4 regions of the Thalassotalea sp. LPB0316 genome follow, and region 2 is predicted to be linked to each of the others. Evidence: predicted binding sites of a transcription regulator. Region 2 holds the regulator's gene; each other region holds the start of a gene.
What was found. The regulator FNR, encoded in region 2, switches genes on or off when oxygen is low (the NO sensors DNR and NnrR bind a similar motif). The targets are predictions, from matches to a motif close to TTGATCTAGATCAA.
Positions count from the first base shown of each region.

Region 1: hemN (oxygen-independent coproporphyrinogen III oxidase) is a predicted target of FNR. The motif match lies at 1,627-1,640, and genes of this name have one in related genera.
Region 3: LP316_RS05035 (GbsR/MarR family transcriptional regulator) is a predicted target of FNR. The motif match lies at 2,012-2,025, and genes of this name have one in related genera.
Region 4: LP316_RS04000 (YdcH family protein) is a predicted target of FNR. The motif match lies at 3,019-3,032, and genes of this name have one in related genera.

Region 1 covers NZ_CP062946.1:540,751-545,792, forward strand. Annotated here, with positions in the region: gene LP316_RS02420 (DUF1285 domain-containing protein) at 1-140, shown strand, start outside; gene hemN (oxygen-independent coproporphyrinogen III oxidase) at 188-1,564, opposite strand; gene LP316_RS02430 (TraR/DksA family transcriptional regulator) at 1,675-1,995, opposite strand; gene LP316_RS02435 (DUF2489 domain-containing protein) at 2,022-2,507, opposite strand; gene yihI (Der GTPase-activating protein YihI) at 2,523-3,086, opposite strand; gene LP316_RS02445 (VOC family protein) at 3,722-4,252, opposite strand; gene LP316_RS02450 (M61 family metallopeptidase) at 4,391-5,042, opposite strand, start outside.
Region 2 covers NZ_CP062946.1:2,703,645-2,708,686, reverse strand. Annotated here, with positions in the region: gene ttcA (tRNA 2-thiocytidine(32) synthetase TtcA) at 1-391, opposite strand, end outside; gene uspE (universal stress protein UspE) at 520-1,434, opposite strand; gene fnr (fumarate/nitrate reduction transcriptional regulator Fnr) at 1,593-2,312, opposite strand; gene LP316_RS12140 (sulfite exporter TauE/SafE family protein) at 2,349-3,023, opposite strand; gene ccoS (cbb3-type cytochrome oxidase assembly protein CcoS) at 3,013-3,216, opposite strand; gene LP316_RS12130 (heavy metal translocating P-type ATPase) at 3,213-5,042, opposite strand, start outside.
Region 3 covers NZ_CP062946.1:1,133,671-1,138,712, forward strand. Annotated here, with positions in the region: gene LP316_RS05030 (cytochrome ubiquinol oxidase subunit I) at 1-1,389, opposite strand, end outside; gene LP316_RS05035 (GbsR/MarR family transcriptional regulator) at 1,420-1,962, opposite strand; gene LP316_RS05040 (class 1 fructose-bisphosphatase) at 2,152-3,120, opposite strand; gene LP316_RS05045 (zinc-dependent metalloprotease) at 3,275-5,042, shown strand, end outside.
Region 4 covers NZ_CP062946.1:894,969-900,010, forward strand. Annotated here, with positions in the region: gene coaD (pantetheine-phosphate adenylyltransferase) at 36-518, opposite strand; gene LP316_RS03985 (nuclear transport factor 2 family protein) at 605-1,006, opposite strand; gene LP316_RS03990 (TetR/AcrR family transcriptional regulator) at 1,519-2,175, shown strand; gene LP316_RS03995 (3-deoxy-D-manno-octulosonic acid kinase) at 2,172-2,915, opposite strand; gene LP316_RS04000 (YdcH family protein) at 3,094-3,345, shown strand; gene waaA (lipid IV(A) 3-deoxy-D-manno-octulosonic acid transferase) at 3,434-4,732, opposite strand; gene LP316_RS04010 (glycine C-acetyltransferase) at 5,001-5,042, shown strand, end outside.

The sequences.
Region 1 (5,042 bases), 1.4 Mb from region 2:
TCAATGTTAGGCGTAACCTTCAAGCACTTGTACACCGAAACGTTTATTACCAGTGGGTTGAAGAAGCGCAAGTTAGTGATGATGAAAAATCGCTGGTTTTACACAGCGACGATCAAACCTTTGTCTTAGGTGATTTATAGTCTTTTTTTGGGCCAAATCGCAAGTAATATGGCACCAAACCAGAAAATCAAATCACTCGTGAAAAGCGCTGCTGGTTTAAATGGCGCTTCATATAAGCGTCAAAACTCATACAAATGTTACGAATCAATAAACGGGCACGTGGTGAGACCATAATCGTTGTATTAGCGTTGTCCACTAGGCCATCATCGATAAAGGTTTGCAATGAAGTTAATTCCTGGTCAAAGTAACGATCAAATTCGATATTGTGCTTCGCTTCAATGGCTTGCTTATCCAAAAACAGGTTGCACATCAATTCGCGAATAACATCACCGCGAATCAGATCGTCTTTTGATAGCGCAATGCCTTTTTCTAACGCGTGTTCACGCTCGTCAATTGCTTGGTAATATGGTGTCAAGTCCTTGATATTTTGGCTAAAGCTATTACCTATCGCACTGATTGATGAAACACCTAGGCCTAACAAATCACACTCACCTTTTGTCGTATAACCTTGGAAGTTGCGATGTAATCGACCAAGCTTTTGCGCCATAGATAGTTCATCTGTTGGCTTCGCAAAATGGTCCATACCAATGAAGTCATAACCGTAGTCAGTCAGTGTTTCAATCGCCTGGCGCATAAGGTTAAGTTTAGCATCAGCATCTGGTAGCCACTCGTCTTTTAATTTTCGCTGAGCAGCAAAACGGCTTGGCAAATGAGCGTAACTAAATAGCGAAATGCGATCGACATCAAATGCTTTAACTTGTGCTAAAGTTTTGGCAAAGGTGTCTTGATTTTGATGCGGTAAACCGTAAATTAAATCAACGTTGACCGAATCAAACTCAAGGGCTTTTGCACGAGCGATGAGTTGCCCAATAAACTCAGTAGATTGCACGCGGTTAATCGCTTCTTGCACCTTGCTATCAATATCTTGAACACCGATGCTGATACGGTTAAAGCCTAGCGCTCTTAACTCATCAATTTTATCGACTTCAATTTCACGCGGATCGATTTCAATACTCAGTTCGGCTTGCTCGATAAAGTCAAAACGCTGTTTTAAGACATTAATTAAACGCGTTAATTGTGCATTGGTTAAAAAACTAGGCGTCCCGCCACCTAAATGGAGTTGACGCACGTGGTATTTCTTAAATAGCGGTGCGCGGTGACCAATTTCTTTGATCAGATAATCTAGGTAAATATCTGCTTTGTCTTGGTGACGAGTAACAATTTTATTACAGCCGCAGTAGTAGCAAAGACTATGACAAAATGGGATGTGAACGTAGAGCGATAATTCATCAGTTGATGACTGTTCAATAGCCTTGATTAACTCAGTTTCATCAAAGCTTTCGTCAAACTCTAACGCGGTGGGATAAGACGTATATCGAGGCCCACTGGTATTGTATTTCGCAAGTAATGCTTTATCGAAAAAGTGGCTGATATTTGTTGTCATGATAAATGATTAACCCTGAGTAGAAGTGTTAACATTTTATCAAAAAAAAGGGATTAAAAGTGTTGATCAAACGCAACAAAAGGTAACTTTTGTTGCGTTTTTTCTGGCTGCTATGCGGCTTTTTCCGCACAACGAATACATTGAATGGCAGCTGGCTGCACTTCTAAACGTTTTGGCGCAATATCTTCGCCACACGTTTGGCAAGTACCGTAGGTACCTTGTTCGATGCGGTTGATTGCGTTACTCAACTGTTGAATTTCAACCTTGGCTTCAGACTCTAGTGCATTAAGCACTTCATCGTTTTCACGCTCACTAGCTAGCTCCGCCCAATCGCTTTCGTTGGCTTTGGCAAAATCATTGTGAATTGCTTCTATGCGTTGCTGTAATTCAACAATACGTTTAGTAAATTGTGCTTTTAATTCTTGTGTCATAGCCACCTCAGTTACAGGTATCTATCTCACACGTCGTTTGCTAAATAGGCTAAGCGTTCCGTTGTGTATTGATGTAATAGTGGTAATGTTTTACCAATATCATCAACACATGCGGCTTCTATTTTCATTCGCTCGACATCTTGCTTCATGCGGTCGCGTTTAGCCATTTGCTTACGTTCATCTAAAATAGATAAATGTTTAATTTGATTATATAAATTAAATATAGCAGGAAATTCATTATCCAGCTGATTACTCAACTTAAGTGAATCTAATAACACACTTAAGCGCCAGCAACCTTCGCTATAATCACACTGTTCTTCTTGCATTGCTTTGACGATGATCAAAACACTTTGCAAAACTTTTCTATCATGGCTAGCTAACGCTTTTTCATGAGCAACTTTCCGCGCTGCTTGCTGCTCTTTTTGTTTTTTTAACAACCACAGTAATCTACCTGCGTATATCGACAAACCCAGAACAATCGCACAGGCTACGCCCACTAGTAATATCATCATGGTACTATTCACTAATTACTCAAAGTCAAATTTATCATCATTAAATTTTTGCCAAAGCGCGTCTTCTGACAACGGCTCGTCATCACTTTCTACAGCGTCTTCCTCATCGTGATCAATACCTAACTTATCACTGATTTCTTGATGTCGTGCCATCAGCTTGTTGTACAAATCAACTTCATGCGCTTGTAAGGCCTGATCGTGATCCATTTTTTCAACAATCGATAACAGCTCTGGGTGCTGCTCAATTTGTTCGAGCTCTTGCCATAATTTGGCATCGGCTGACTCAGTTGCATTTACCGCGATAACTTTAGGTAAAATAGACGGCTTAACCGACTTTACCTGAGTTGTTGGCGTAGTTGTTTTGATTAACGCAATTGGCTTTTTACTGCCAATACGTGTGTCTTTATTGGTTTGGTTTGATTGCGCTTGTTTTTTACTGGTAACTTGTTGGCGAGTGCCCGGCTTGTTACCCGTTTTTTTGCGAATGCGTTTTTCAACATCAAACGTGCTATTCGCATCGGTCTTAATTACACCGCTACTGCCTCGACCGGGCTTTCTTGATTTTTTCTTTCGTGTCATATCGTCACACTCAATTTTAGAACTCTCAGGTTATGGTGGTTATTTTACGATATTCAAGACTAAATGGGCAGTGAATAAACAAGTAAACCCCAGAAAGGAAAAAAGCGATGACATAGTCATCGCTTTCGTGGAAAAAATTGCTCACTTGGCAATTGAAATACTCCAAAATCTCGGTGGTGTCCTACCTATAAAATACTATCCCTGTTTATTCTGACATTTCCTGTTTTTATTATTAATTTCCGTACAAGCTTTTATTGTTTTCGGTCATCCTAACGCTTTTTTATTAGTTCCTTTCAAGCCCTCCTGGACTAGAAGTATTCAACCTTGAATCTTGAGTAAACCATCCGTGTTTCTAAATGCATCTACGTAATGTTGATATCTTGCTTCCTTCGCAAAAGTGCCATCCGTGTTGTTAGTTAGCTAGCGTTTAGCTGGTTAATACTTTACTGATATATTTTTGTACTACAAGCACTTAATCACAAATTTATTACATTTTTTTACATTTAAGTAATATCTATCTGTTTTTATTACATAAAAAAAGTGATCGTTTTTTATCCAATTCTCGTAATCTTTATGCTTTTAATTCCTTGAAGAAATTAAAAGCATAATAAAAATTCCAAAATAAAATAAAAAAACTAGTTATTCTCATGTAGCCAAGCAGCGTGAGTTGGTGCCACTTTAGTTTCGGCCCACTCTTCAACCATCAATGGTGCAACGCGTTTTAGTTCAGCCATTTGTTCTGGTGTGCCATAATTCGCTGCAATTTCTAAACGATGACCATTTGGATCAAAGAAGTAAATAGATTTAAAAACACCGTGATTAACTGGCCCTAAAACGTCAACGCCTTTGCTAACGAGTTCTTCTTTCGCGTTAACTAGCGCATCGATATTTTCAACTTCTAGCGCAATGTGCTGAACCCATTTTGGTGTATTTTCATCACGGCCCATATCAGGCGAGTTAGGAATTTCAAAAAACGCCAAAACATTGCCCATGCCCGCATCTAAAAAAATATGCATATAGGGATCTGGCTCTTTGGTCGATGGAACTTCGTTTTCGGCAATGGCGACAGTCAGTTCCATATTGAGCATTTCTTTATACCAATCAACTGTTTCTTTAGCGTCTTTGCAGCGATAAGCGACATGGTGAAAGCGTTGTATATTAATCATAAATTATTATCTTTGTTGACCTGTTAATAGGGCAATTTTTATCACAGATAAGGAGTTTTGAGCTATTAAAAAAGACAAAAAGCACAACGGCGAAACGTCATGCTTTTGCTACAGGTGTAAATATTTCAATACAGAAACTTAGTTAAGCTCGAACCATGCCCGTGCTAGGTCACTGTTTTCAAGTGTTAACTTCACACCAGCAAGTGGCGAGTCACTAACCACTAATTCACTTTCTATCAAAAGATCATCTCTAAAATAGTAACAACTCAACCGTTTGCCGACAGGATGATGAGATAGCAACTTCGCCAAACTTGTTTCATTAACCTTGCGGCCTGCAACGGCAATTAAAACATCATTTACTGCTAATCCAGCGTTTGCCGCAGGTGAATGCTCTATCACCGAGGTGATTTTTAACCCTTCGGGTAGTTGCTGAAACATTGCGCCGATATAAGGCTTAATATCATTGGTAACAGCTGTGTCTAAACTATTTAATTTATCAAATTTTGCTCGACTAAATCGCACGCCAAATTTAGCAAACTGATCGCTCAACTGATATGGCGCCTTAGCGTTTAAGCGTTCGTAGAATGCTTCTGACATGTCTTGGCCACATAACTTATTAAACTCCTCAAGATAGTCTTGCGTTGTGGTACCTTGTTCTGCACGACCAAACTTTTGCCACATTGCTCGCATTAAATCATCAAGGCTCTTTTGGCCAGACGACATCTCTCGGATAGTAAAATCAAGCCACAAAGCAAACAAAGCGCCTTTGGTGTAATAACTAACGATATTA
Region 2 (5,042 bases):
AAAGTACGGCACGGCGTAAACGAGAACACAAACTACAAGTCGTTTTACCTTCTGGGATCTTTTCTTTTACTATGCCATAGGTGTCTTCTTCAACTATTTTGTACTCAACCCCCAAGCTCTCTAAATATTGGGGTAAAACATGTTCTGGAAAACCAGGCTGCTTTTGATCAAGGTTGACCGCCACTAGTGAAAAGTTAATTGGCGCTTGCTTTTGTAAAATCATTAAAATGGCAAGCAGGGCATAACTGTCTTTACCACCGGATAAACACACCATAATGCGATCGCCATCTTCGATCATATTATATTGTGCAATAGCTTGCCCGACATTGCGGCGTAGCTTTTTTTCTAACTTAGTTAATTGTGTTTTTTCAACAGCGGTTAGTTCAGTCATTTATAGGAATACCCGAGAAATTTGGCGCGCATTATACCCGATTAAAACAGGGAAATAAAAAACAAAAAAAGCAGAAATACGCTGCGAACATATTTCTGCTTGTGATCAAATATTTGATTCACTTGGTATTAATTAAAACCATCTGGTTTAAGTGCTAAAACGTCACAATTTAATCGGTCGATGACATGCTCTGCAGTATTGCCAATGAGCGCAGCTGAGATGCCTGTTCGGCCGATAGTTCCTAGAATAACTAACTCAGCATCGAGCTCTTTAGCCATACTTTCAATCACATCTTCAGGCAATCCTTCTTTGACATACGTATGGGCTTCATCAATACCAAACTTTTTAGCGTGTTCTTGCATGGCATGGACATGATGACTTTTTACATTGTCGTTATATTCGTTCGCGTTAAATTCGGGTATTTCAATGGCGATATTAACAGGTGTACCCGGAAATGAATTAACTAAGTTAGCATTAGCGTTGATAATACGCGCTAAGTTTTTGGCTTCTTCGGTAATTTTGTCATTTAAAGCGATGTGTTCAGCTTCGTCGCTACCGACATTAATAGCGGCTAGAATATTGCCATTTTCCGGCCATGAATGCTCTTTTACCAAAAGTACAGGACAAGGGCATTTGCGCAATATATGCCAGTCGGTTGGCGTAAAAATAACGGCTTTAAGTTTGTCGTGCTCATGAGTTCCTTTTATCACTAGGTCAAAATTTTCGTTTTCAACTTGTTCTAAAATGGCTTCGAATGGACGGTTGTGCCAAACAACCTTGATATCGATAACTAATTTATCGGTTTCAAGCGTTGCAATCAGATCTTTGATCCACTGTGTTCTGCTCTCTATCACCGAACCTCGCATCGTTTCGCGCTCATCACTCGATAACATGGTTGTCATTTCATAGGAGAAATCAAATATCGACAAGAATGCCGTGATCTTAGCGTTGTTTTTATGAGCTAACTCGATCGCACGCTCAAGTGCTTTTTGACGTTCTTGTGTTGGGTCAATGACCACTAAAAGGTTCTGATATTTTTCCATTATTTTATACCGATTCAACAAAGTGTTAACGCTACTATGACAAAGAATATAGCTTAAAGCTTTGTTATAAATCAAAATTTAGCATAAGAAAATTCTTGCTACTGATGCTTAGTATAGGAGAAATTCAGAAAAAGCGGGAGGGAGCAAACTAGCGAGTATTACATACCCGCTAATTGAGCTAGTTCATCAATATCGTTGATCGTAATAAACTTACCGTTAACGGTTAACAGGCCTTGTTTATCAAAACGATTTAACAATCGAGAAATCGTTTCTACTGTTAAGCCTAAATAATTCCCTACATCACCGCGTGTCATTGACAGTCTGAATTCATACGGTGATAAACCACGAGCTTTCTGACGGTTACTTAACATGGCGATAAAAGTCGCTAACCGCTGTTCAGCGTTCTTTCTGTTGAGCAAAGATAACATTTCTTGGTCGGTTTTTATTTCGTCACTCATCAAACGATAGATTTGCGTTCGTAATTTCGGCATATTGTTTGACAGTAGGTCGAGCGTCGTGAAAGGAATTTCACAGACCATTGCCGTCTCTAGCGCTTGGGCAAAACTCGGGTGAGTTTTATTGGCGATCGCATCAAAACCAAGCAAATCTCCTGGTAGGTGAAACCCCGTAATTTGCTCTTCACCTTGGCTGTCAATAATGTAGGTTTTAAAGGTGCCTGTTCTCACTGCAAAAAGTGAATTCAATGGTTCACCATTTTGGAATAATTTGTCACCTTTGTGCACGGGCTTTTTTCTGTCAATGATTTTATCGAGCAAGTCGAGCTCTTGATCATTTAAGGAAAAAGGTAAGCAAAGCTCACTAATACTGCAATTTTGGCAATGGATGTGCTGTTGAGTGGCGCAATTTTTTGATGACATGAATGACCTAGCGATAAATCCTTTAATGACGGTATTCTAATTAATCAGTTGTGTAGATGCAATGAGTAAGGTGTAACCACCATAAGCAATCATTGCCAAGCCAGTACATTTGCGTAACAAACTATTGCGCATTAACGATTGAACATAATCAATACCATAAGACATTGAAATAAGTGCTGGTAATGTACCAAGACCAAAGCATATTAATATCAGGCCACCGTTCATCGCACTGCCGCTAGCTAGTGCCCACGTCAACATTGAATAAACTAGACCGCAAGGTAACCAACCCCACAACGCACCAAGGCCCAATGCTTGCAGCGGGGTTCGAACGGGCAGGAAGTGTTTCGCTAATGGCGCAATGTACTGCCAGAGTTTTTTGCCGATAAGCTCGATTTTACCAACGACCTGCCACCATTGGGCAATATAAAAACCGAGCAATATTAAGAAAATAGCCGAGAGTATATGCAGAAAATTAGCATTAATCCCGCCACTTTTTACCGCTAAAGAACTGCTAAAGCCAACAATAGCACCAATTAAACCATAAGACGATAAGCGGCCGAGATGGTAGCCGACGACGAGTTTTAGTTTTTGATGGGAGGCATCCGGACCAATTGCATTGGTTAGCATACCTGTGATGCCACCACACATGCCTAGGCAATGACCAGCACCTAATAAACCAACAACAAATGCCGATAAATAATCAAAGCTCATGCGGATCTTTTGGCGTATTCTCTGTCGGCTTAGTCGTGTCATTTGAAGCTTGTTTGTCTTCGTCGTAAAGGATGCTCATTCCTTCCTTTTCAAGATCGTCAAACTGTTCAGACTTTACTGCCCAAAAGAACAGGTAAATACCAATAATAGTCAACAAGACCGCGATTGGGATCAGAACATAGATTACCGTCATTTCAATAACCTCAATGAGTTAGTTACCACCAAAATAGAACTTGCTGACATACCTATAACAGCAAGATACGGCGTAATGTGGCCTGACATAGCAAGCGGCAAAACAATCGCATTATAGCCAAAAGCCCACATGTAGTTTTGACGAATAATCTTTTTGGTGCGTGTAGCAACGTCTAATAAAGTAGCAATTGAGCCCAATTTGTTGTTTAACAAAATAACATCTGCACCGTGTTTTGCAATATCAGCACCACTGCCCATAGCAATCGATAAATGAGCGGCACTAAACACAGGCGTGTCGTTAATGCCATCGCCAACCATTGCAACTTTGTATTGTTTTTGCTTTTCGGTAAGTTGTGCCATTTTATCCTTGGCAGTTAATTGACTGTGAGCTTCATCAAGAGGCAAGGTGTCAATGACTTGTTGGCAGCCGGCTTGGTTGTCACCTGATAGCAACAAGGTTTTACAGTGTGCTGATTTTAGTGACGATAAGAGCGTTACAGCATCCTCTCTAATGGTATCAGTCAAATAAATAGCACTAATAAGTCGGCCATTAAGTAAAACTAAACACGAAGCATCTCGATGTGACTGCTCATGAGTGTTATCGATAGTTTGTGAAAGGATCCATGATGCTTTACCAATAGTTAATTGTTGGCCCTTGTATTGGGCGTTAACACCGCAACCTGCAACAATTTCAACCTTGTCCACTTCTGTTTGGCTATCAAAGTAGCTATGGAATGCTTTAGCAATCGGATGCTCAGAGTAGGCCTCAGCACTGGCTATAATGGGTAGCAACTCTTTTTCAGTATAGGGCGAGTCAAAAAGTACAACTTGTGAAATGGTGAAGTCGCCTGTTGTTAGCGTTCCCGTTTTATCGAAGGCATATAAATCGATTTGTGGCATCGCTTCCATGACATGTGCCGATTTGATCATAATTCCCGAGCGATTGAGTTTAGTCGTAGCACAAGTTAATGCTGTGGGTGTTGCTAGTGAAAGCGCACAAGGGCAGGTTGCAACTAATACCGAGAGCGTGATCCAAAATGCCTCACTTGGCATGTGTTGACCCCAATATAGTGCGGTAATCGATGCCATAACTAAGATTAGTGCTACAAAATACTGCGCAATTTTGTCTGAGAACTGAGCGAGCTTAGGCTTATAGCTTTGAGCCGCTTCACTTAATCGGATAAGTTGGCTTAAGAATGAGTCGCTCATCAAGCTTGTAACACTAATGGTTATGTTGCCATCGCCATTAATAGTGCCGGCAAACACTTTTTCACCTTGGGTTTTAGTCACCGGTTTTTGCTCGCCCGATAGCATAGCTTCATTGATTTGTGAGCTACCGTGAACAATTAAGCCGTCTGCAGGAATCGTCTCGCCAGGCTTAATGATAACTTGATCATGGACAGCAAGCTTTTTAGCCGCGATCAGCTTTGGTTGACCATCTTGTAGTACTGTTGCCGATAAAGGCATGAGTTTCAATAGGTTCGCAGATACTTGCGCGGCGCGATTACGAGCTCTAAATTCTAAAAACTTACCAATGAGCAAGAGAAAAGTGAACATAGAGACTGATTCAAAGTACACCTCACCTTGGCGGGTTGCAGTTGCCCAAACACTGGCTGTATAGGCCAATGATATCGCAATTGAGACTGGCACATCCATCGATAATCGACGAGCCCGTAAGGCGTTTATTGCGCCGGTATAGAATGGAAATGCACCATAAGTGACTATAGGTAACGAGAGAATCAAGCTTGCCCAACGCAAGTAGGTCAGGTTGTGCTCAGACATATCTGAAAACGCCCCGAAATATAAACCAATGGCTATCATCATAAC
Region 3 (5,042 bases), 1.6 Mb from region 2:
ACTCTCCATCGCTGGTTGATTGTTATCTAGTATTGGTGATGTAGTTGTTGATTGACTTCCCTGTTCTAACTTAACAGCTCTATCGGCCATCACATAAAGCGTCCTGACGTAAGCAATAAGTAGAAAGACATATAGTGAAATATACAGTGTAAGTGACAATGCGATGTGCTCAGCGGGTGTGCTTGTGACAGCATCTTTTGTTTTTAAAACCCCAGTAACTAAATATGGCTGTCGACCAATTTCGGTTACATACCAGCCAGCTAATGTCGCAAGCCAACCAGAGAACGTCATCACAACTAGCAATCGTAAAGACCAAGTAGGGTATTGTTTTTTAATGACAAACAAATAACTACAAAGCCAGGCGCAGAGTAGCATCGCCATACCAATACCTACCATGATACGAAAGCTAAAGAATACGGGTGCAACCGGCGGATGCTCTCCAATAAACTCGTTGAGTCCTTGTATTTCACCATGTTGGTCATGCGTTAATATGAGGCTAGCCATGTAGGGAATCGCCACTTCAAAATGATTCTCTCTCGTTTTTTCATCAGGAATAGCGAATAGTAAAAGTGGTGCTCCTTTTTCTGTTTCCCATACACCTTCCATTGCTGCAACTTTAGCTGGCTGATGTTTGAAGGTGTTTAAACCATGTAAGTCACCAACAAAAATTTGTATAGGGATGATGATGGCCGCAAACAAAACTGAAAAGTTAAGGGCATACTTCACAGAATTTTTATTATCACCTTTGAGAAGTCGATACGCTGATATACCCGAGATTAAAAAGGCTGCGGTTAATGCAGAGGCAAGTACCATATGAGCCAACCGGTAGGGCATTGACGGATTAAATACGACATCAAACCAACTTGTTACATAAGCAACACCATCGCGCATTTCAAACCCCGCAGGTGTTTGCATCCAAGAGTCTAAAGCTAATATCCAAAATGCGGATAAACTCGTACCAATGGCGACCAGTAAAGTAGCTAATGTGTGGACACGGTTTGAAACTCTGTCCATACCAAATAACATGATTGATAAGAATGAGGCTTCAAGGAAGAAAGCGGTTAATACTTCATAGCCTAATAAGGGCCCAGCGATATTACCGACGGTTTCCATGTAACCAGGCCAGTTAGTACCAAACTGGAAAGACATAGTGATTCCACTCACAACGCCAATAGCAAAGGTTAAAGCAAATATTCTGACCCAAAAACGATAAACTTTGAGCCAGCTTTGGTCTTGGGTTTGGTTAAATCGAATTTTGAAAAAAAGCAATATCCAACAAAGCGCAATATTGATTGTCGGAAATAGGATGTGAAAGCTAATGTTGGCAGCGAATTGGATCCGTGACAGTATTAAGCTCATTTCATAGGGGGTATTAAAAAACGCTAACATCGCCACCTCCAAGGTGGATTAACTAAGAAACTAAGACTTTAATAGCTTGTCTTTGACGTCGAGTATTTTGCTGATACCCTCGCCAAGTTTTAACAAAGCAGACAACTTTTCAGAAGACATATTTTGCAGCTCATTTGACCACAAGATAATCATTTCCATGAGGTCGTGCATTTCTTGAATACGTTTTTGTGCGTATTGGTCAGCTTCGTTGCTTGGCTCAGACATCAAGGCATCGCGCAATGTTGTTAAGGTCGGATCGAGTTCACGTTTACGACGTTCAACAACAAGTGTTCTTGCTATTTCCCAAACATCGTTAGGAGCGGAAAAATACTCTTTGCGATCCCCCTGGATATGCTGAAGCCTAATGAGGTTCCAAGCCTTTAGCTCTTTTAAACCCATCGACACATTAGAGCGCGAAATCTGTAACGCTTCGCTAATTTGATCGGCATTTAATGGTTCTTCAGTGAGAACAATAAGTGCATACATTTGGCCTAATGTTCGATTTAAGCCCCAGCGAGAGCCCATTTCACCAAAGTGTAGGATCAGTGATTGTGTTATTTGAGTTGTCTTCATTTTTGTTGTTTCTGAATTTTCAGTAATTTCTGAAAATTGTAAAGCTTATTTGATTTATGTCAACAAAATGCGAGGATTTTTTGATGTTTTTTTGATCTGCTATGTTTAAAACGCTGATAAGGGAATTGGCAGACATAAAAAAAGGCTAACGAATATTATCGTTAGCCCTTTGTATTTTTTGACTTGAAGTTACTTATAGTAAGATAAACACTTATCAACTTCGTTGCGAGAACCCATAATCACTTCAACGCGTTGGTGAATATCAGTTGGCTCTATATCCATGATTGGGCCTTGGCTGGTCATTGCTTTACCACCGGCTTGTTCAACTAAGAAGCTCATAGGATTGGCTTCATACATCAAGCGTAATTTATACGGCTTTTCAGGGTTTTTGCTATCAGCTGGATAGGTGAAAATACCGCCTCGCGTTAATACGCGGTGAATGTCACCCACCATCGCGGCAATCCAACGCATATTAAAGTATTCACCACGTGGGCCGGATTCACCGGCAACTAAATCACCAATGTAGTCTTGCATTGGTTGTTCCCAAAACTGTTGGTTTGACATGTTAATGGCAAATTCACGGGTATCTGCTGGTACTTGTACGTTGCGCTCTACTAATAAGTAGCCACCGTGGGTTCTGTCTAAGACATAAAAATGCGTGCCGCTGCCCGTTGTCATCACTAGCATGGTTGATGGGCCGTACAATACATAACCTGCACATACTTGTTTGCGCCCTGCTTGCTTAAATTGGTCAGGATCGTCTGCGGCTAACTCTGGAATAGCTTCGTGAATTGAGAAAATCGTGCCGATTAATGAGTTGATATCGATATTTGAGCTGCCATCAAGTGGGTCAAATGAAACGATAAACTTGCCATCTTCTTCACCGGCTACTGAGGTGTCTTCTTCTTCTGAAGAAATGGCTTTAACAAAGCCTGATTCTAATAAGATATCTTTGATTAATTCATTGGCGACAACGTCGAGCTTTTTTTGAACTTCACCTTGAATGTTTTCATCAAGTGTTGAGCCCATTAAGCCGCCCAACTGGGCTTGGCTAACCCTAAAAGAAATTTCTTTAGTTGCTGCAAGGATGGTTTTAATTAAAGAGATCAAATCTAGAGGAACATTATCTTCACGTAATGCTGGGGCTAGTCGTTGCATCTTGGTACCTAATTGCCGTAGAGTGATGTAAATTTAGCTCGGTAAATTTGCGTGTTATTTAAAATGATCAAATCTACTGAAAGCTTTCAAAAAAAATTACAAAAAATTATACATCAATTTAGTGGTCGATTTCAGTAAAATAATAGGGAAACACATGAAATTTATTCGTCTATTTGCGTTGCTGTTCAGTGTCTTGGCATTGAATGTAAATGCGGAAACTTCTTTTAGTGACTTTGTTAACGGCAAAGAGCACCACCAAGGTTATTTTGATTTTTATGTCGATAACACCACCGGTCAAGTTTATCTGGCTATTGATAACTTCGACCAAGAGTTTTTGTTTCAAAGTAGTTTACCGAAAGGGGTTGGTTCCAATGATATCGGCTTAGATCGCGGCCAATTGGGCGATACCCGCATTGTGAAATTTGAGCGGGTTGGCGACAAGGTGTTCTTAAGGCAAGTAAATACTTACTACCGAGCAAACTCAACTAATGATCTCGAGCGCCAAGCGATTGAAGAAGCGTTTGCCAGTTCGGTGATTTGGGGCTTTAAAGTGGCTCAAGCTGGTGAAGGTGTTGTACTGATCGACTATACCCCATTTTTGATTTCAGATATCCACCAAGTCGCTAACCGATTATCGCAAACTAAACAGGGCAGCTTTAAAGCAGATAAAACTCGCAGTGGTTTTTATGCTAAACGCTCAAAAGCATTTCCAAAAAATACGGAATTAGAAGCAACCGTGACCTTTGTGGGCAAAGGCACAGGTGAGTATATTCGCTCGGTTTCACCTGAGCCAAATGCCGTCAGTGTTAATATGCATCACTCGTTAATTGAATTGCCTGACGACGGTTATAAACCGCGTGATTTTCATCCATATAGTGGCTTTTGGTCAGTCGCGCACGCTGACTATGCCTCAGCGATTGAGGAAGACATGATCAAGCGTGTTATCCCTCGTCACCGATTAGCAAAGCAAAACCCTAATGCGGAGTATAGTGAAGCAGTTGAACCTATTGTTTACTACCTTGATGCAGGTGTGCCTGAGCCAATTAAAAGTGCGTTAATTGATGGTGCCATGTGGTGGGATCAAGCTTTTGCAGCCGCTGGTTATAAAAACGCATTCCAAGTGAAAATGTTGCCACCAGAAGCCGATCCGATGGACGTGCGCTATAACGTTATTCAATGGGTGCATCGCGCTACCCGTGGTTGGTCTTACGGCGCCTCGGTTATTGATCCTCGCACCGGTGAAATTTTAAAAGGCCATGTTACGTTAGGGTCTTTGCGCGTGCGCCAAGATTATTTGATTGCGCTTGGCTTAACGTCACCATTTAACAGCGAAAATACTGATACCACGCCAATGAAAGAGATGGCTTTAGCGCGTATTCGTCAATTATCCGCTCATGAAGTTGGTCACACGTTAGGGATCGCTCACAACTTTGCTGCCAGTGTTAATAATCGCGCTTCGGTAATGGATTATCCGCATCCGTTAGTGATGCTAAAAGACGGTGAAATTGATTTATCACAAGCTTACGATAATAAAATTGGCGAGTGGGATAAATTTGTTATCGCCTATGGCTATGGTGATTATGATCAGGCACAAGAAGCAAGTGCACTTACTGCGCTAATTGAACAGGCACAAGCTAAGGGATTACAGTATATCTCTGATCCTGATGCCCGTCCTCGCTCTGGTGGTCATGCAACTGCTCACTTGTGGGATAATGGCGCGAGTGCTGTTGATGAGCTTAATCGAATGATGAAAGTTCGTGAACACGCGCTAAATCATCTAGGTATTAATTCAATTGCCAACGGCACGCCATTATCTGAAATAGAACAAGTGTTAGTACCTATTTATAACTTTCATCGTTTCCAAGTAGAAGCCGCGGTTAAGCTCGTTGCTGGCGTTCATTACCACTATGAAGTTAAAGGTG
Region 4 (5,042 bases), 1.7 Mb from region 2:
GCGATAAGGCGATAAGGCGATAAGGCGATAAGGCGTTATCGCTTTAACGCACTAACAATCGCTTTTTCTACGATGGGATCAACAAATTGACTGACGTCGCCTTTGTGTAGTGCAACTTCTTTCACTAAGCTTGACGAAATGAATGAGTTTTCTTCGGCAGGCGTTAAAAATACACTTTCTAGATCTGGACTTAATCGGCGGTTCATATTCGCGAGTTGAAACTCGTATTCAAAATCAGAAACCGCTCTTAAGCCACGCAGTAGTACATTAGCTTGATGAAATTTGGCAAAGTCCACCAATAGACCACTAAAGCCAACCACGGTGACGTTAGGTAAATCTTTGGTGATTTGTTCGATAAACTCGACCCGTTGTTCAAGAGAGAATAACGGCTGCTTGCTTGGGCTCGCCGCTACGCCGACAATGATTTCGTCGAATAGTTTACTACCGCGAGTTATCAGGTCGCAGTGGCCATTGGTAACAGGATCAAAGGTGCCTGGATAGATAGCTTTTACTGGCATTTTTAGTCGCCGCTTATTGATTTATTTAGCTTTATTGTAAATGCCAGTTAGGTATTTTCATAGTGCTTTAGACAAGCGTTTGTTGGTTAGCTGAACTTCATGCCAAGTTTTTCAAGCATTGCCATCATCTGTTCGTTAATCAAGTTAAGCGCTTTAAATGGCCTAACCATCACTTTGAATTCGACAATTTTTCCCGCCTCGTTAAAAGTGATCATATCGATACCATTAACAAAAATACCAGTAATTTGTGTGGTGAATTCTAAAACAACTTTCTCACCGCCCTCGCGCCTTTCATGTGCTTCGGTAATATATTCAAAGGTTTCGTTTAAAAACGTGTGAAATGCAGCGGTCAAATACATTTGTACCATTTGCTTACCTTCAATTTTCCGGTGAATAACTGGAGAATGCAGCACAACATTATCGGCTAGTAAATCAGCCAATCCAGTTAAATCTCTTGATGTTACTACCTGATGCCATTGTTCAATCATGATAATTATTCCGTTTTATTAAATTTTCACATGAGTTGTTATAGTTATTCACCGTATCTGACATATGTCAAGTTTAATTGTTGGGAGACAAAATGTTAATTGTGATAGTAAGTTGCTGATAGATATACCAAGTGAATTAAATATTTGATCACTCAGCGAGATTTAAAAGGCTTTTAGGCAAGGCTTTGATTGCCGATAATGGTTATTCCCTTATCAAAATCAGTAACGAAGCATAAAAGCCTTTTAAACTCGCCCTTGGGAGCTCGTCAGAAAAGTGATAATTTCACAAATTTACTTGATGGAGAATGCTACATCTGCATAAATTTCTTTTATTCTAACTTCCCTGACGCAGCTCTGAGTCGGTCAAATATTTAGTCCAATTGGTATTTGTTAGGTATTTGTATTGATTGTTGAATATTTGAACTTAAAGTATTTGCTCGAAAATACTTCCGTTTTGTTAATAATTGATAGTATGATAGAAAAATTCGAGGCTGTAAGAGTAAATAATTATTATGAAAACGCGGGATAAAATAATTCAAGCCAGTATTGATTTATTTAATGAGCATGGAGAGCGAAACGTTACCACTAACCATATAGCTGCTCATTTAGGTATTAGCCCGGGTAATCTTTATTATCACTTTCGAAATAAAGAAGACATTATTCTTTCGATTTACGAAGAATATGCAAGAAAATTATTACTTGATACCTTCCCAATAGCTTCACCAGATATTGAGCCACTTGATGCCATCATCAATTACATGGATACGGTGTTTCAAGCGATGTCGAGATTCCGTTTCTTTTATGCAAACTTACCCGTTTTACTCGATAAAAACCCAAGTTTGCGAGAAAAGTATGTTGAAGTTCAGGAGCTTATTCGCACGCAAGTGAGCGATTTACTCATTTCATTACGCGACGTAAACATGATTTCGTTTGAAGATGAAGAGTTGCCTGATTTAGTCAGTGTGTTGCGGATTGTTAACACGTTCTGGTTGAGTTTTTACCAAACACAAAACTTACATCCAAATATTGATTCGTCAGTGTTTATTGAAGGTGTATTAAAAATCTTTGCTTTAATTCGCCCGTACACGACACCGGCAGCATTACCTGAATTTATTAAAGCGCGTGACTTATACCTCAAGCGTCACCAAGAGATGCAAACGGTTGCTTAAGTGCTTTGGTAACCTGCTAATAAGTGTTGCCAATCAGACTCTTGCCAATAAAACTCGCTTAGGCGAGTTTTTTCTTTTCTGAAGGAGCGCAACAAGCGATCAAGATTCGCGCGCTGCCATGTCTCATTGCATTTGCGTTGTTCACCGCGATCAAAGTCGATAAGCCAAACTTTATCACCTTGGTCGAGTAAAATGTTATGGCAGTTTAAATCGTCGTGATAAACCCCTAATTGATGAAAGGATTTGATAGTGCTGCCTATGGCTTGCCACTGATTTTCAGTTAGCGGGCGATTTGCTAATATGCTGACGACATCGTTGGCATTTTTAATTCGCTCGGTGATGAGATCCGCGCTGTAACACAGGCCATATTTTCTAATACCGATAGCAATAGGTGCCGGGCAGGGTAAACCATGTGCTTTCATGTACACCAAGAGTTCGAACTCGCGCTTAGCTCGGGTGTGTTCGATGCCTAAGAATACGTATTTATCTTTGATGAGCTTGCCAATTAAACCACCGCGATAGTAATGCTTTAATACCCATTGCTGCTGATTGTGTTCAACAAAGTAAGTGGTGCCACGCCCTTGAGCAGTGCCACTAATGGCATTTTTACTCAGCCAGAATTGGGGTGAAAAAATTGCCATATCAGCTTCTGCCAATTTGGACTCATCAAATGCTAAGTAACATTTTGAGCTTTTAACAACTTTTATCTGACCTGACTTTTCAATTGCATTGGGATTCACAGGGTAATAGCTTCTCTATTTTATATCTGCGCCTATTGTGGTTTTTCCCATCTGCTAGGTCAATTGGAATTAAACCATTTTTTCACTTGGTATCAGTATTTGCTTGCGCTAGATCAATGAAGATTCTGCTTTGGTAGGTACTATGAAGGCAACAAAGATAACATTAAGGGTAAACAAGATGTCTATTGAAAAGCACGATCTACACCACGAGTTTCCAGAGTTTCATGATGAGATCCACGACTTAAAAATGAATGATGCTCACTTTGCAAGACTATTTAAAGAGTACCATGAAGTAAACAAAGAAGTGATCCGCATTGAAGAAGGTGTTGAAAACACCACAGATCAGTATCTAGAAGAACGCAAGCTCAAGCGTCTTAATTTAAAAGACAACCTATTTGTTATGCTGAAAAAGCAACAAGAACAAGCGTAAGTTTCTCTCTAAGGGCTTACTGGTAAAGTAAGCCGGCAGTTATAGCTATAAGCAACTAATAACAATAACAAAGACCATTGGCCAATACTTAGTTTACTAGGTGTTGGCTTATTTTTTGGTGGGTTGTCACTAATGCTCCTTGATTTTGGTTGACGACCTTACGAGCGTTGTCACCAAGTGCTTGGCTACGCTCGGGGTTGGCAAGTAAATAACAAACCTGCTCACTCAATTGAGTTTGATAATTCACTGGTGCGATACCTTCAGTTAATTGGATAATTGCCCCGCCATTGAGCATGTTAGTCATCACTTGTTTGAAATTTGACATATTGGGGCCAACAATAATCGGCTTGTGATAAAAAGCTGGCTCTAATGGGTTGTGACCACCTACTTGGCTAAAGCTGCCACCCATAGTAACAACATCGGCAAGCTTAAATGCCGCCATTAATTCACCTAAACTATCAAGTAGCCATACTTGATGGTCGGCTAGAACCGACGCTGCTGTGCTGCGCCTTACGGTGTTAAATTGCGCTTGGCATAGTGTCGCGATTTCTTCAAAACGCTCAGGGTGTCTTGGGACTAATATCAACAGCAAATCAGGTTGTGTTTTTAAGATTTCGCTCAATGCGCCTAAAACAATTTTTTCGTCACCTGGGTGAGTGCTGGCAACCAGCCAAACAGGTCGTTTGGTTGTAATTAATTGATCAAGCTGCTGCTGCTTTTCTATGACATCCTCTGATAGGACAATATCGTATTTGAGATTGCCCGATACCTGCGTGATGTTAGTTGGGGCCCCTAAGGCAAGAAAGTTTTCTTGGTTATCAATACTCTGGCACAGAATATCATCGAAATTCTGTAAGCACGGTGTGATCAACCAAGTTAGCTTGCGATAGCTTTTCATTGAATTATTCGATAACCGACCATTGATTAATTGTAAATGGATACCTTGATGGCGCGCTTGCTGTATCAAATTCGGCCAGAGTTCTGTTTCCATGACGACTAAGCTTTTAGGCGCGAGGGTTTTGAGAAAAACATAGCTCGACAATGGGTTATCGATAGGTAAGTAAACGTGTTGTACCCGATCGCCAAATAATTTTTTGACCTGCTCTGAGCCCGTTGGTGTAAATGTCGTGAAGGTGATCGGTGTTTCGGGGTGAGTCAGCAATAACTTTTGTACCAAAGCTTTTAGTGCTAATACCTCGCCAACACTCGAGGCGTGAATAATAAGGCCACCTTTTGCTAAACCTTTGGGTAGAATACCTAAGCGCTCAATAAGTCGATGGCGATAGGCTGTTTGACGTGTTGAGCGAATAATTAAAGCGAGCAAAAGTACTGGTGTTAAAAGTAACATCAGCAGGCGATAGCAAAGCAAAGCGAAGAAGTATTTCAAAAACGACTCATTGGATGATTGTTGATATCAAGCAGTATAACGAAGTCTGATATCGCTCAACAAGCGTGAAAATGTCCAAGCCTCTGCTATCATTGCTTTAATTGGCAAAAATGATGAACAAATCGAACAGTTTTATTGATAAAACTAACAGATAAGCATGTGCTTTTTATTTGGTTATCGCGTAAAATTCGCTAAAAATGATGCCTAGTTCGCATAATAAAATGCGGTTGGGTGGCTATTATCACAAATTATTTACAACGAGGCGGTTATGTCATCGAATTTTTATCAGTATTTGCAACAGCAAATTGAC